DNA from 3 places in the Streptomyces sp. NPDC093111 genome. Region 1 is predicted to be linked to each of the others. Evidence: riboswitches for the same ligand, from Rfam matches in the RefSeq annotation. Region 1 holds a riboswitch; each other region holds the start of a gene.
What was found. Region 1 has a riboswitch for cobalamin ahead of AB0Q96_RS20705 (ABC transporter substrate-binding protein). Riboswitches for the same ligand answer to the same signal wherever they lie in the genome.
Positions count from the first base shown of each region.

Region 2: linked by a shared signal. The riboswitch ahead of AB0Q96_RS27870 (ribonucleoside-diphosphate reductase subunit alpha) and the one ahead of AB0Q96_RS20705 (ABC transporter substrate-binding protein) in region 1 are both predicted to bind cobalamin.
Region 3: linked by a shared signal. The riboswitch ahead of cobN (cobaltochelatase subunit CobN) and the one ahead of AB0Q96_RS20705 (ABC transporter substrate-binding protein) in region 1 are both predicted to bind cobalamin.

Region 1 covers NZ_JBFBNW010000011.1:134,801-138,764, forward strand. The annotation lists gene metE (5-methyltetrahydropteroyltriglutamate--homocysteine S-methyltransferase) at 1-1,651, shown strand, start outside; cobalamin riboswitch at 1,743-1,866, shown strand; gene AB0Q96_RS20705 (ABC transporter substrate-binding protein) at 1,955-3,013, shown strand; gene AB0Q96_RS20710 (iron chelate uptake ABC transporter family permease subunit) at 3,088-3,964, shown strand, end outside.
Region 2 covers NZ_JBFBNW010000016.1:184,553-188,516, reverse strand. The annotation lists gene mctP (monocarboxylate uptake permease MctP) at 1-726, shown strand, start outside; gene AB0Q96_RS27875 (GNAT family N-acetyltransferase) at 814-1,329, shown strand; cobalamin riboswitch at 1,351-1,513, shown strand; gene AB0Q96_RS27870 (ribonucleoside-diphosphate reductase subunit alpha) at 1,641-3,964, shown strand, end outside.
Region 3 covers NZ_JBFBNW010000004.1:334,398-338,361, reverse strand. The annotation lists gene AB0Q96_RS08615 (precorrin-8X methylmutase) at 1-332, opposite strand, end outside; gene AB0Q96_RS08610 (cobalamin biosynthesis protein CobG) at 329-1,573, opposite strand; cobalamin riboswitch at 1,907-2,041, shown strand; gene cobN (cobaltochelatase subunit CobN) at 2,082-3,964, shown strand, end outside.

The sequences.
Region 1 (3,964 bases):
ACTCGGCGCCGCCGCCCGGGCCTACCGTGAGCTCGGCGCCGCCGGGGACCGGCCGAAGCTGCTCGTCGCCTCCTACTTCGACCGGCTGGGCGACGCCCTCCCGGTGCTGGCCAAGGCGCCGGTCGAAGGACTCGCGCTCGACTTCACCGGGCCGGCCGCCGCGAACCTCGAAGGACTCGCGGCCGTCGGCGGACTGCCCGGCAAGCGGCTCGTCGCCGGCGTGGTCGACGGCCGCAACGTCTGGGTCAACGACCTGAAGGGCTCCCTCACCACCCTCGGCACCCTCCTCGGGCTCGCCGGCCACGTGGACGTGTCCGCCTCCTGCTCGCTGCTCCATGTGCCGCTCGACGCCGCGGCCGAGCGGGACGTCGACCCGCGGGTCCTGAGCTGGCTCGCCTTCGCCCGGCAGAAGACGGACGAGGTCGTCGCCCTGGCCAAGGGCCTCTCCCTGGGCACCGACGCCATCGGCGACGAACTGGCCGCCAACCGGAGCGCGCGCTCCGCCCGCGCCGCCTCTCCCCTCACCCGCGATCCCGCCGTACGCGCCCGGGTCCGGGCCGTCACCGACGCGGACGGCCGCCGCTCCCGGCCCTACCCCGAGCGGGCCGCCGCCCAGCGGGCCCACCTCGGCCTGCCGCTGCTGCCGACGACCACCATCGGGTCCTTCCCGCAGACCGCCGAACTGCGCGCCGCCCGCGCGGACCTGCGCGCCCGGCGGATCGACACCGTCGCCTACGAGGAGCGCATCAAGACGGAGATCCAGGAGGTCGTCTCCTTCCAGGAGAAGACCGGACTCGACGTCCTGGTGCACGGCGAGCCCGAACGCAACGACATGGTCCAGTACTTCGCCGAGCAGCTCGCCGGCTACCTGGCCACCCAGCACGGCTGGGTGCAGTCGTACGGCACCCGCTACGTCCGTCCGCCGATCCTCGCCGGCGACATCTCCCGCCCCGCGCCGATGACCGTGCGCTGGACCGCGTACGCGCAGTCGCTCACCGACAAGCCGGTCAAGGGCATGCTCACCGGCCCGGTCACCATGCTGGCCTGGTCCTTCGTCCGCGACGACCAGCCGCTCGCCGACACCGCCCGGCAGGTGGCCCTCGCGCTGCGCGACGAGGTGCGCGACCTGGAGGCCGCCGGCACCTCCGTCATCCAGGTCGACGAGCCCGCGCTGCGCGAGACCCTGCCGCTGCGGGCCGCCGACCGTCCGGCGTACCTCGCCTGGGCGACCGAGGCGTTCCGGCTGACCACCGCGGGGGTGCGGCCGGACACCCAGATCCACACCCACATGTGCTACGCCGAGTTCGGCGACATCGTGCGGGCCATCGACGACCTCGACGCCGACGTCATCAGCCTGGAGGCGGCCCGTTCCCACATGCAGGTCGCCCGGGAGCTCGCCGCCCACGGCTACCCGCGCGAGGCCGGACCCGGCGTCTGGGACATCCACTCCCCGCGCGTCCCGTCCACGGAGGAGGCCGCCGCCCTGCTCCGCACGGGACTCCGGGCGATCCCCGCCGAGCGGCTCTGGGTCAACCCCGACTGCGGTCTGAAGACCCGGGGCTGGGCCGAGACCCGCGCCTCCCTGGAGCACCTGGTCGCGGCGGCCCGTACCGTGCGCGGCGAGGTGTCCGCCACCGGGGCCCCCTCCTGACGGACGGTCCGTCAGGGCGGCGGAGGGCCTGTGGTAACTTGCCCGGGCCAGTCGCACCTCTGTACGTATCGACACGGTATGTGCACGGGTCAGGGAATCCGGTGGGAATCCGGAGCTGACGCGCAGCGGTGAGGGTGACGGGCGGAGCATCGGCCACTGGGCCCCGAGGGGTCTGGGAAGGCGCTCCGTCCGGACGACCCCGAGTCCGAAGACCTGCTGGCGGCCCTGGCGTCGCGCGCCGTCGCCCGGGGAGCACCGTACGACAGGCTCCGCGCATGAGCCGTGACGCAGAGGACTCCTTCCGTGCCCTTCGCACACTCCGTCCGTTCCGCCGTGCTGTTCGTGGCCGGTGCCGTCCTCGTCGCCGGCTGCGGCACCGGTCCCGGGGCCGGTGCCGGCGGCGCGGCGGCCGCGCCCGGGGCGGCGGGGGCGGGCGCCGGCTATCCGGTCCGGCTCGACAACTGCGGGCAGGGGGTCGAGGTCGACCGCGCGCCGCGCCGTGCCGTCGCCCTCGACCAGGGATCGGCCGAGATCCTGCTCTCCCTCGGCCTCGCCGACCGGATGGTGGGCACCGCCACCTGGACCGACCCGGTCCTCAAGGGACTGGAGAAGGCGAACGCCTCCGTGCCCCGGCTCGCCGACCGCTACCCGTCGTTCGAGAAGGTCCTCGACACCGAGCCCGACTTCGTCAGCGCCTCCTTCCTCTACACCCTGGGCAAGGGCGGTGTCGCCCCGCGCGAGCGGTTCGCGGAGCTGGGCGTCCCCACCTACCTCTCCCCCACCGACTGCGTCGGCAAGGACAACACCGGCGACGGCGACGGCGTGCGGACGAAGCCGCTGACCATGGACACCGTGTACGGGGAGATCCGCGACCTCGCCCGGGTGTTCGGCGTGCCGGAACGCGGCGAGCGGCTGGTCGGGGAGCTCCGCGCCCGGGTCGCGAAGGCCACGGCCGGGGCCGACTTCGGCGACGCCTCCGTCCTGTACTGGTTCTCCGACTCCCAGGGCCCGTACATGGCCGGGTGCTGCGGCGCGCCGGGGATCGTCAGCGGGGCGCTCGGGGTGAGGAACGTCTTCGACGACACGAAGGAGGAGTGGCCGCAGATCAACTGGGAGACCGTCGCCGACCGCGATCCGGACGTGCTGGTGATCGCCGATCTGACCCGCAAGGCGCAGTCGGCCGAGAGCGCCGCGAAGAAGATCGCGTTCCTGGAGAGCCACCCCGTCACCCGGAACATGACGGCCGTGCGGAAGAAGCGGTACGTGGTCCTCAGCGGGCAGGCCATGAACCCGACCCTCCGCACCGTCGAGGGCATCGAGAAGGTCGCCGCCGCGCTGAAGACGTACGGTCTCGCGAAGTGACCCGGCCGGGACCGGAGACCGTGGCCGCGCCGAGCCGGGACGCCGCGGCCCGCCCGGCGGCGGTGCCCGCGTCCGTGCGGGACGCCGTCCGCTCCTCCCGGGCGCTCGCGCCGGTCGCCGTGGTGGGCGGGATCGTCCTCCTGTGCGTCTCGGTCGCGCTGGCCGTGACGATCGGTCCGGCCGACCTCCGCGTCGCGGACTCCTGGGCGGTGGTCGTCTCCCGCCTCGGGGGCGGGCCGTCGGGTCTGAGCGCGATCCGGGAGGGCATCGTCTGGGACCTGCGGCTGCCCCGCACGCTGCTCGCGGCCGTGTGCGGAGCGGGCCTCGCGGTGTGCGGGGCGGTGATGCAGTCCCTGCTGCGCAATCCGCTGGCCGACCCGTTCGTCCTCGGCGTCTCGTCCGGCGCGTCGACCGGGGCGGTCGCGGTCGTCGTCCTCGGGGCGGGCGGGGGCCTGCTGTCCGTCACCGGGGGCGCGTTCCTCGGCGCGCTGTGCTCCTTCGCCCTGGTCCTGGTCCTCAGTCACCTGCTGGGCGGGTCGACCGACCGGGTCGTGCTGGCGGGGGTGGCGGCGATGCAGCTGTTCTCGGCCCTCACCTCGTTCGTGGTGATGACCGCCGCCGACGCCGAGACCACCCGGGGGATCCTCTTCTGGCTGCTCGGCTCGCTCGGCGGAGCGGGCTGGACCGACGTCGGGGTGTGCGCCGCCGTCCTCGCCGTCGGCCTCGCGGTGTGCCTCGGGCACGCCAGGACCCTGGACGCGTTCGCGTTCGGCGAGGACGCTGCGGCGGCGCTCGGTGTCTCCGTGGGCCGGACCCGTCTGCTCCTCCTGTCGGTGACGGCCCTGCTGACCGCGGTCCTGGTCTCCTCCGCGGGCGCGATCGGCTTCGTCGGCCTGGTCCTGCCGCACGCGATCCGGGCCCTCGCCGGACCCGGTCACGCCCGGCTGCTGC
Region 2 (3,964 bases), on a different contig from region 1:
ATGCTGGGCCTGCTCGCGCTGCTCGGCTTCATGGCGATCGCCGCCGGCGTGAAGGTCACCAACGGGCAGCTCGCCATCCCGCAGCTCTTCGAGGACATGTTCCCCGCCTGGTTCGCGGGCGTGGCCTTCGCCGCCATCGGCATCGGCGCCCTGGTCCCGGCCGCGATCATGTCGATCGCCGCGGCCAACCTGTTCACCAGGAACATCTACAAGGACTTCCTCAAGCCGAACGCGACGCCCGAGCAGGAGACCAAGGTCTCCAAGCTGGTCTCGCTGCTGGTGAAGGTCGGCGCGCTGGTCTTCGTCCTCACCATGGACAAGACCGTCGCCATCAACTTCCAGCTGCTCGGCGGCATCTGGATCCTCCAGACCTTCCCCGCCCTCGTCGGCGGCCTGTTCACCCGCTGGTTCCACCGCTGGGCGCTGCTCGCCGGCTGGGCCGTCGGCATGGTCTACGGCACCGCCGCCGCGTACGGCGTGGCCAGCCCCACCCAGAAGCACTTCGGCGGCTCCTCGGCCGAGATCCCCGGCATCGGCGAGATCGGCTACATCGGCCTCACCGCCTTCGTGCTCAACCTGGTCGTCACCGTGGTCCTCACCGTCGTCCTGAAGGCGCTCAAGGCGCCCGACGGCGTCGACGAGACCTCGCCCGGGGACTACACGGCGGACGCCGGTGACGCGGGTGTCGCCACCGAGCTGCCGAAGGTCGGCACCGCCGGGCACTGAGCCCCGCGGCCGTCCGCTCCACCGCCTCCCGCCCGCCTCCGGATATCCGGGGGCGGGCGGAGCCGTGCCGGGGGCAGACTGCCGGGCATGGACTTCACGATCAGGGCGGTACGGCCCGAGGAGTACGCGGCCCTCGGCGAGATCACCGCGCGGGCCTATCTCGACGACGGGTTCCTCACCTTCGGCGAGGACGACGCGTATCTGGGGCTGCTGCGGGACGTGGCCCGGCGGGACGCCGAGGCCGAGGTGCTCGTGGCGGTCGACACCACGGACGCGACCGGCGCGGTCCTCGGCGGGGTGACCTTCACCGCCGGCGGCCGGGAGTGGGCCGACATCGCCCGGGAGGGCGAGGCCGAGTTCCGCATGCTGGCGGTCGCACACGCGGCGCGCGGCCGGGGCGTCGGGGAGGCCCTCGTGCGGGCCTGCGTGGACCGGGCGCGGGCCGTCGAGGGGTGCGCGCGGATCGTGCTGTCCACCCAGCGGACGATGGCCACCGCCCACCGCATCTATGAGCGACTGGGCTTCGTCCGCTCCCCCGAACGGGACTGGAAGCCCGTCCCGGGGCTGGACTTCACGCTCTTCACCTACGTTCTGGAGCTCTGAGCCCGGCTCCGGCCGACACAACATGTGGGGGGTGCCGTGAGCGGCGCCCCCCACATGTATGCTCGTCCTCGCTGTCGCCGCAGGGGAATCCGGTGGAAATCCGGAACTGTCCCGCAACGGTGTGTTTTGCGCGCTTTCGCGCCCAGGGTGAGTCCGAAGACCTGCCGACAGCGTGCCCGGTCCGTCCGTTCCGGGTGCCACAGACGTCCGGGCCTCGCGGAGTGGGCCGGTGGACGCGGCGCCGCCGTGCGTACGGCCGCCCGTTCCCGCCTCCCGTCCTGGCTCCGCGCCGAGCGAGGGAGAGCCCCCACGTGACCATCGCGCCCGCCGATCCGGCCGCAGCGATCGAGACCGACGGCCCCGGCACCGTGCTGCTGCGGGTCCTGACCGATCTCACCGCCGACCTCCCGGACACCGACCCCGGCAAGGTCGCCGCCGCCGCCCTGCGCGGCCGCAGCGCCGGCGCGGACGAGGCGGAGCTGCGCGAGCTGGCCACCGAGGCCGCCGCCGGACTCATCGCCGAGGACCCGGCGTACTCCCGGCTCGCCGCCCGGCTGCTCACCCTCACCATCGCCGACGAGGCGGCCGGCCAGGGCGCCGTCTCCTTCTCGGCCTCCGTCGCCGTCGGCCACCGCGAGGGCCTGATCGCCGACCGCACGGCCGCGTTCGTCGCCGCGCACACCGCGCGCCTCGACGCGCTGATCGACCCGGCCGGCGACGACCGCTTCGGCTACTTCGGCCTGCGCACCCTGTACTCCCGCTACCTGCTGCGGCACCCGATCACCCGCAAGGTCGTCGAGACCCCGCAGCACTTCATGCTGCGGGTGGCGTCCGGTCTGGCCGAGGACGAGTCGGCGCGCGCCGTCGACGAGGTGGCCGCGCTGTACGGGCTGATGAGCCGGCTCGACTACCTGCCCTCCTCCCCCACCCTGTTCAACTCCGGCACCCGCCACCCGCAGATGTCCTCCTGCTACCTGCTGGACTCCCCGCAGGACGAGCTGGACTCCATCTACGACCGCTACCACCAGGTCGCGCGCCTGTCGAAGCACGCGGGCGGCATCGGCCTGTCGTACTCCCGCATCCGCGCCCGCGGTTCGCTGATCCGCGGCACCAACGGGCACTCCAACGGCATCGTGCCGTTCCTGAAGACGCTGGACGCCTCCGTCGCCGCGGTGAACCAGGGCGGCCGCCGCAAGGGCGCCGCCGCGGTCTACCTGGAGACCTGGCACGCGGACATCGAGGAGTTCCTGGAGCTCCGCGACAACACCGGCGAGGACGCCCGCCGCACGCACAACCTGAACCTCGCGCACTGGATCCCGGACGAGTTCATGCGCCGGGTCAACGCGGACGCCGACTGGTCGCTGTTCTCGCCCTCCGACGTGCCCGAGCTGGTCGACCTGTACGGCGACGCGTTCGACGCCGCGTACCGGGCGGCGGAGGCCGCGGGCCTGGCCAAGAAGTCCATGCCGGCCCGTGACCTGTACGGCCGGATGATGCGCACCCTCGCGCAGACCGGCAACGGCTGGATGACCTTCAAGGACGCGTCCAACCGGACCGCCAACCAGACCGCCGAGCCCGGCTCCGTCGTCCACTCCTCGAACCTCTGCACCGAGATCATCGAGGTCACCGACGACGGCGAGACGGCCGTCTGCAACCTCGGTTCGGTCAACCTCGGCGCCTTCGTGCGGAACGGGGAGATCGACTGGGCGCGGCTCGACGAGACCGTGCGCACCGCCGTCACCTTCCTCGACCGGGTCGTCGACATCAACTTCTACCCGACCGAGCAGGCCGGGCGCTCCAACGCCCGCTGGCGTCCGGTGGGCCTGGGCGCGATGGGCCTCCAGGACGTCTTCTTCCAGCTGAAGCTGCCCTTCGACTCGGCCGAGGCCCGCGCGCTGTCCACCCGGATCGCCGAGCGGATCATGCTGGCCGCGTACGAGGCGTCCGCCGACCTCGCCGAGCGCAACGGCCCGCTGCCCGCCTGGGACAAGACCCGCACCGCCCGCGGCGTCCTGCACCCGGACCACTACGACGTGGAGCTGAACTGGCCGGAGCGCTGGGCCGCGCTGCGCGAGCGGATCGCCGCCGTCGGCATGCGCAACAGCCTCCTGCTCGCCATCGCGCCGACCGCGACGATCGCCTCGATCGCCGGCGTCTACGAGTGCATCGAGCCGCAGGTCTCCAACCTCTTCAAGCGCGAGACGCTGTCCGGCGAGTTCCTCCAGGTCAACTCGTACCTCGTGGACGAGCTGAAGCGGCTCGGCGTGTGGGACGCGCAGACCCGCGAGGCGCTGCGCGAGGCCAACGGCTCGATCGCCGGCTTCAACTGGGTGCCGGCCGAGGTGCGCGAGCTGTACCGGACGGCGTGGGAGATCCCGCAGCGCGGCCTGATCGACATGGCCGCCGCCCGTACCCCGTTCCTGGACCAGGCCCAGTCGCTGAACCTGTTCCTGGAGACGCCGACCATCGGCAAGCTGTCGTCGATGTACGCGTACGCCTGGAAGCAGGGCCTGAAGACCACGTACTACCTGCGCTCGCGCCCGGCGACCCGGATCGCCCGCGCCGCGCAGGCCGCCACCATCCCCGTCCAGCAGGTCGCCGACCCCGACGCCGTCGCCTGCTCCCTTGAGAACCC
Region 3 (3,964 bases), on a different contig from region 1:
GCGGGCACCGACGGGTCGGACAGGGTGCAGACCACGTCGTTGCCGGCCGGCAGCCGCTTGCGGGTGACGCCGCTGGCGACCATCTGGGCGTCGCACAGGATCGGGGCGCCCGCGCGCAGGGCGGCGCGTGCCGAGGCCACGACGCCGGGGGAGTGGGCGATGTCCCGCACGAGGTCGGTCATGCCGCACGCGTGGATCATGCGTACGGCGACCGTGGCGACGTCGGCGGGCAGGCCCGCGAGGTCCGCCTCGGTGCGGATCGTGGCAAAGGAGCGGCGGTAGATCTCCGCGCCGTCCTTCTCGTACTCGAACATCCTGTTGCTCTCGCTCATCTCGTGGGGGTCGCCGGGCCGCGGGCCGCCGCGACCGCTTCGGACAGGGAGGTACGGGGGGTGGGGACGCCGTCGACCAGATAGCCGCCGTCCTCGGTGGCGAGGACGTCGACCCAGGCGCCGTGCGGGTGCCCGCAGCGGCGGGCGCACCCCGAGAGGTGGACGGGCAGCCGTCCGTGCGGGGCGAGGGCCGCGTCCCGCCGCACGTCGGCGAGGGACTTGGCGCAGCCGGGCCGCCCGGTGCAGGCGCTCACGCCGGTGCCGGGGGCGTCGGGCCGGGTGATCAGGCCGTACGCGGCCGGCTCGGCGAGCCCGCCGGGCGGCCCGACGACCACCGCGCCGCGCCAGGGCGTGAACCGCACCTCGCGGGCCGGCAGCAGCGCCCGCAACTGCGCGGCGGTCAGCCGGCCCAGCGGCGCGAGCACGTACCGGGCGTCGTCGCCCAGCGGCCCCGGGGCGGGCGGGTCCCCTTGGGGCAGCGGCGGTACGGGATGGGGGACGGGCTCCGCGGCGAGCCCGGCGCGCGCCAGGGCCGCCGCCAGGTCCGGCGCGCACCCCTCGGGCAGCTCCCGCACCCGCCAGGCGCCGGTCCCGGCGGCCTCGGCGGCCCGCAGGAACGCGTCGGCGGCGGCGAGCGCGGCGCGCGGGGCGTCGGCCGCGGCGACCCGGACGGCCTGCGGGCCGAGGCGCACCTGGGCGCGGACCTCCCCGCCGCCGGGGGGCCCTTCTGCGAGCAAGGTCACATCGCCGCCGAGCCCCGCGACGTCGCCCCGCCCGTCGTCCAGGACGAACAGGAACCGTCCCGAGAGCGCCGCCGTCCACGCCTCCGCGCACAGCAGCGCGTCCAGCTCACGCGCCCACAACTGCGGCTCGGCGCCGCCGAGTCCGTCCAGGCCGGCGGCCGGCGAGACGACGATGTTGCGGATCCGTTCGTGGCGCGGCGAGGGCAGCAGCCCGGCCCGGTCGAGCAGCGCGGCCAGCTCGGCGCCGCAGCCCTCGCCGAGCCCGCGCAGCTCCGCGTTGCCGCGCGAGGTGATGCTGACGCCACCGTCCCCGAGGGACTCGGCCGCCTCGGCCAACGCGAGGACCTGAGACTCCGTCAAACGCCCGCCGGGCAGCCGGAGTCGGGCGAGCCGCCCGTCGTCCGCCGCGTGCAGTCGCAGCGCACCCGGACAGGCGTCGCCGCGGTCCCGTATGAGAGGTTCGCCCGGTTCGGGCGAGGTACGTGGGGTGGCCGACATGGCGGCGAGCATACCCACGGCACGATCCCCTCCCACCTGCCGCGAACCGGCCACGGGAGGGGCCGGGGGCCGCCTCGGGCGGGGCCTGGGCGGGCAACGGGCGGGGCCTGGGCGGCCACGGGCGGGGCCTGGTCCGGCCACGACTCGGGCCCGAACCCGCCACGACCCGGCCCCGAACCCGCCACGACTCGGGCCCGAACCCGCCACGACCCGGCCCCGAACCCGCCATGACCCGGGCCACGACCCGCTCCTGACCGCCGCCCCCGCCGCCCCCCGCCCCAGGTGTGATCCGCCCGACCCCCCGGCTCTCCCCCGCCGCGCCCGCTCACGATCTAGGATGCAAGCGGCATGGGGTCCCAGGACCCCGGGGAGGAAGCCCGGTGAGAATCCGGCGCGGTCCCGCCACTGTGAGCCGGTCCGGAGGTTTCGGGGCGGTGAGTCAGGAACTCCCGCCGTCCATACGACCACCCGGGGCGCGGACAACCCCGAGGAAGGGCCTGAGCTCGCCATGCTCCTGCTGCTGTCGCACTCCGACACCGACCTGCTCAGTGCCCGAGCGGCGAACGCCGCCGCCGGGGAAGGCCCGGTGGAGTACCGGTACGCCAACCCGGCCCGGCTGCCGCTGGCCGACCTCCCCGCGCTCCTCGACGGCGTCGAGCTCGTCGTCGTCCGTCTCCTCGGCGGTCTGCGGTCCTGGGACGAGGGCCTGGACACGGTCCTGGCCGCCGGGAAGCCCGTGGTGGTGCTGAGCGGCGAACAGGCCCCCGACGCGCAGCTGATGGAGACCTCGACCGTCCCGGTCGGCGTGGCCACCGAGGCGCACGCGTACCTGGCGCACGGCGGCCCGGGCAACCTCGGGCAGCTGGCCCGCTTCCTCTCCGACACGGTGCTGCTGACAGGCCACGGCTTCGAGCCGCCGGCCCCCGCGCCGACCTGGGGCCCCCTGGAGCGGATCCCGGGCGCCACGCCCGAGGGCGCCCTCACGGTCGCCGTGCTCTACTACCGCGCCCACCACATGAGCGGCAACACCGCCTTCGTGGGCACCCTCTGCGACGCGATCGAGCAGAAGGGCGCCCGGGCGAAGGCCCTGTACGTGGCCTCCCTGCGGGCCCCGGAGCCGGAGCTCCTCGACGAGCTGCGCGGCGCCGACGCGATCGTCACGACGGTCCTCGCGGCGGGCGGCACCAAGCCGGCCGAGGCGCAGGCCGGCGGCGACGAGGAGGCCTGGGACGCGGGCGCGCTCGCCGCCCTGGACGTGCCGATCCTCCAGGCGCTGTGCCTGACGGGCTCGCGCGCCGCGTGGGAGGAGAACGACGAGGGCCTGTCGCCGCTGGACGCGGCCAGCCAGGTCGCCGTCCCGGAGTTCGACGGCCGGCTCATCACCGTCCCGTTCTCCTTCAAGGAGATCGACGAGGACGGGCTGCCCGCGTACGTGGCGGACGCCGAGCGCTCCGCCCGCGTCGCCGGCATCGCCGTCCGGCACGCCCGCCTGCGGCACATCGCGAACGGCGAGAAGAGGCTGGCGCTCGTCCTCTCCGCGTACCCGACGAAGCACTCCCGCATCGGCAACGCGGTCGGCCTGGACACCCCGGCCTCCGCCGTGGCGCTGCTGCGCCGGCTGATCGCCGAGGGCTACGACTTCGGCCCGGTCGAGGACATCCCCGGTCTGGTCTCCGGCGACGGCGACGAGCTGATCTACGCCCTGATCGAGGCCGGCGGCCACGACCAGGACTGGCTCACCGAGGAGCAGCTGGCCCGCAACCCGGTCCGCATCCCGGCCGCCGACTACCGGCGCTGGTACGCCGAGCTCCCGGCGGAGCTGCGCGAGCGGGTCGAGGAGCACTGGGGTCCGGCGCCGGGCGAGATGTTCCTGGACCGCTCCCGCAACCCCGAGGGCGACATCGTGCTCGCCGCGCTGCGCCGCGGGAACCTGCTGGTCCTCATCCAGCCGCCGCGCGGCTTCGGAGAGAACCCGATCGCGATCTACCACGACCCGGACCTGCCGCCCTCACACCACTACCTGGCGGCCTACCGCTGGATCGCCGCCCGCGCCGAGGACGGGGGTTTCGGCGCGGACGCGATGGTGCACCTGGGCAAGCACGGCAATCTGGAGTGGCTGCCCGGCAAGAACGCCGGCCTGTCCGCCGCCTGCGGCCCGGACGCCGCGCTCGGCGACCTGCCGCTCGTCTACCCGTTCCTGGTGAACGACCCGGGCGAGGGCACCCAGGCCAAGCGGCGCGTGCACGCCACGCTCGTCGACCACCTGGTGCCGCCGATGGCCCGCGCCGACTCGTACGGCGACATCGCGCGCCTGGAGCAGCTGCTCGACGAGTACGCGCAGATCAGCAGCATGGACCCGGCGAAGCTGCCGGCGATCCGCGCGCAGATCTG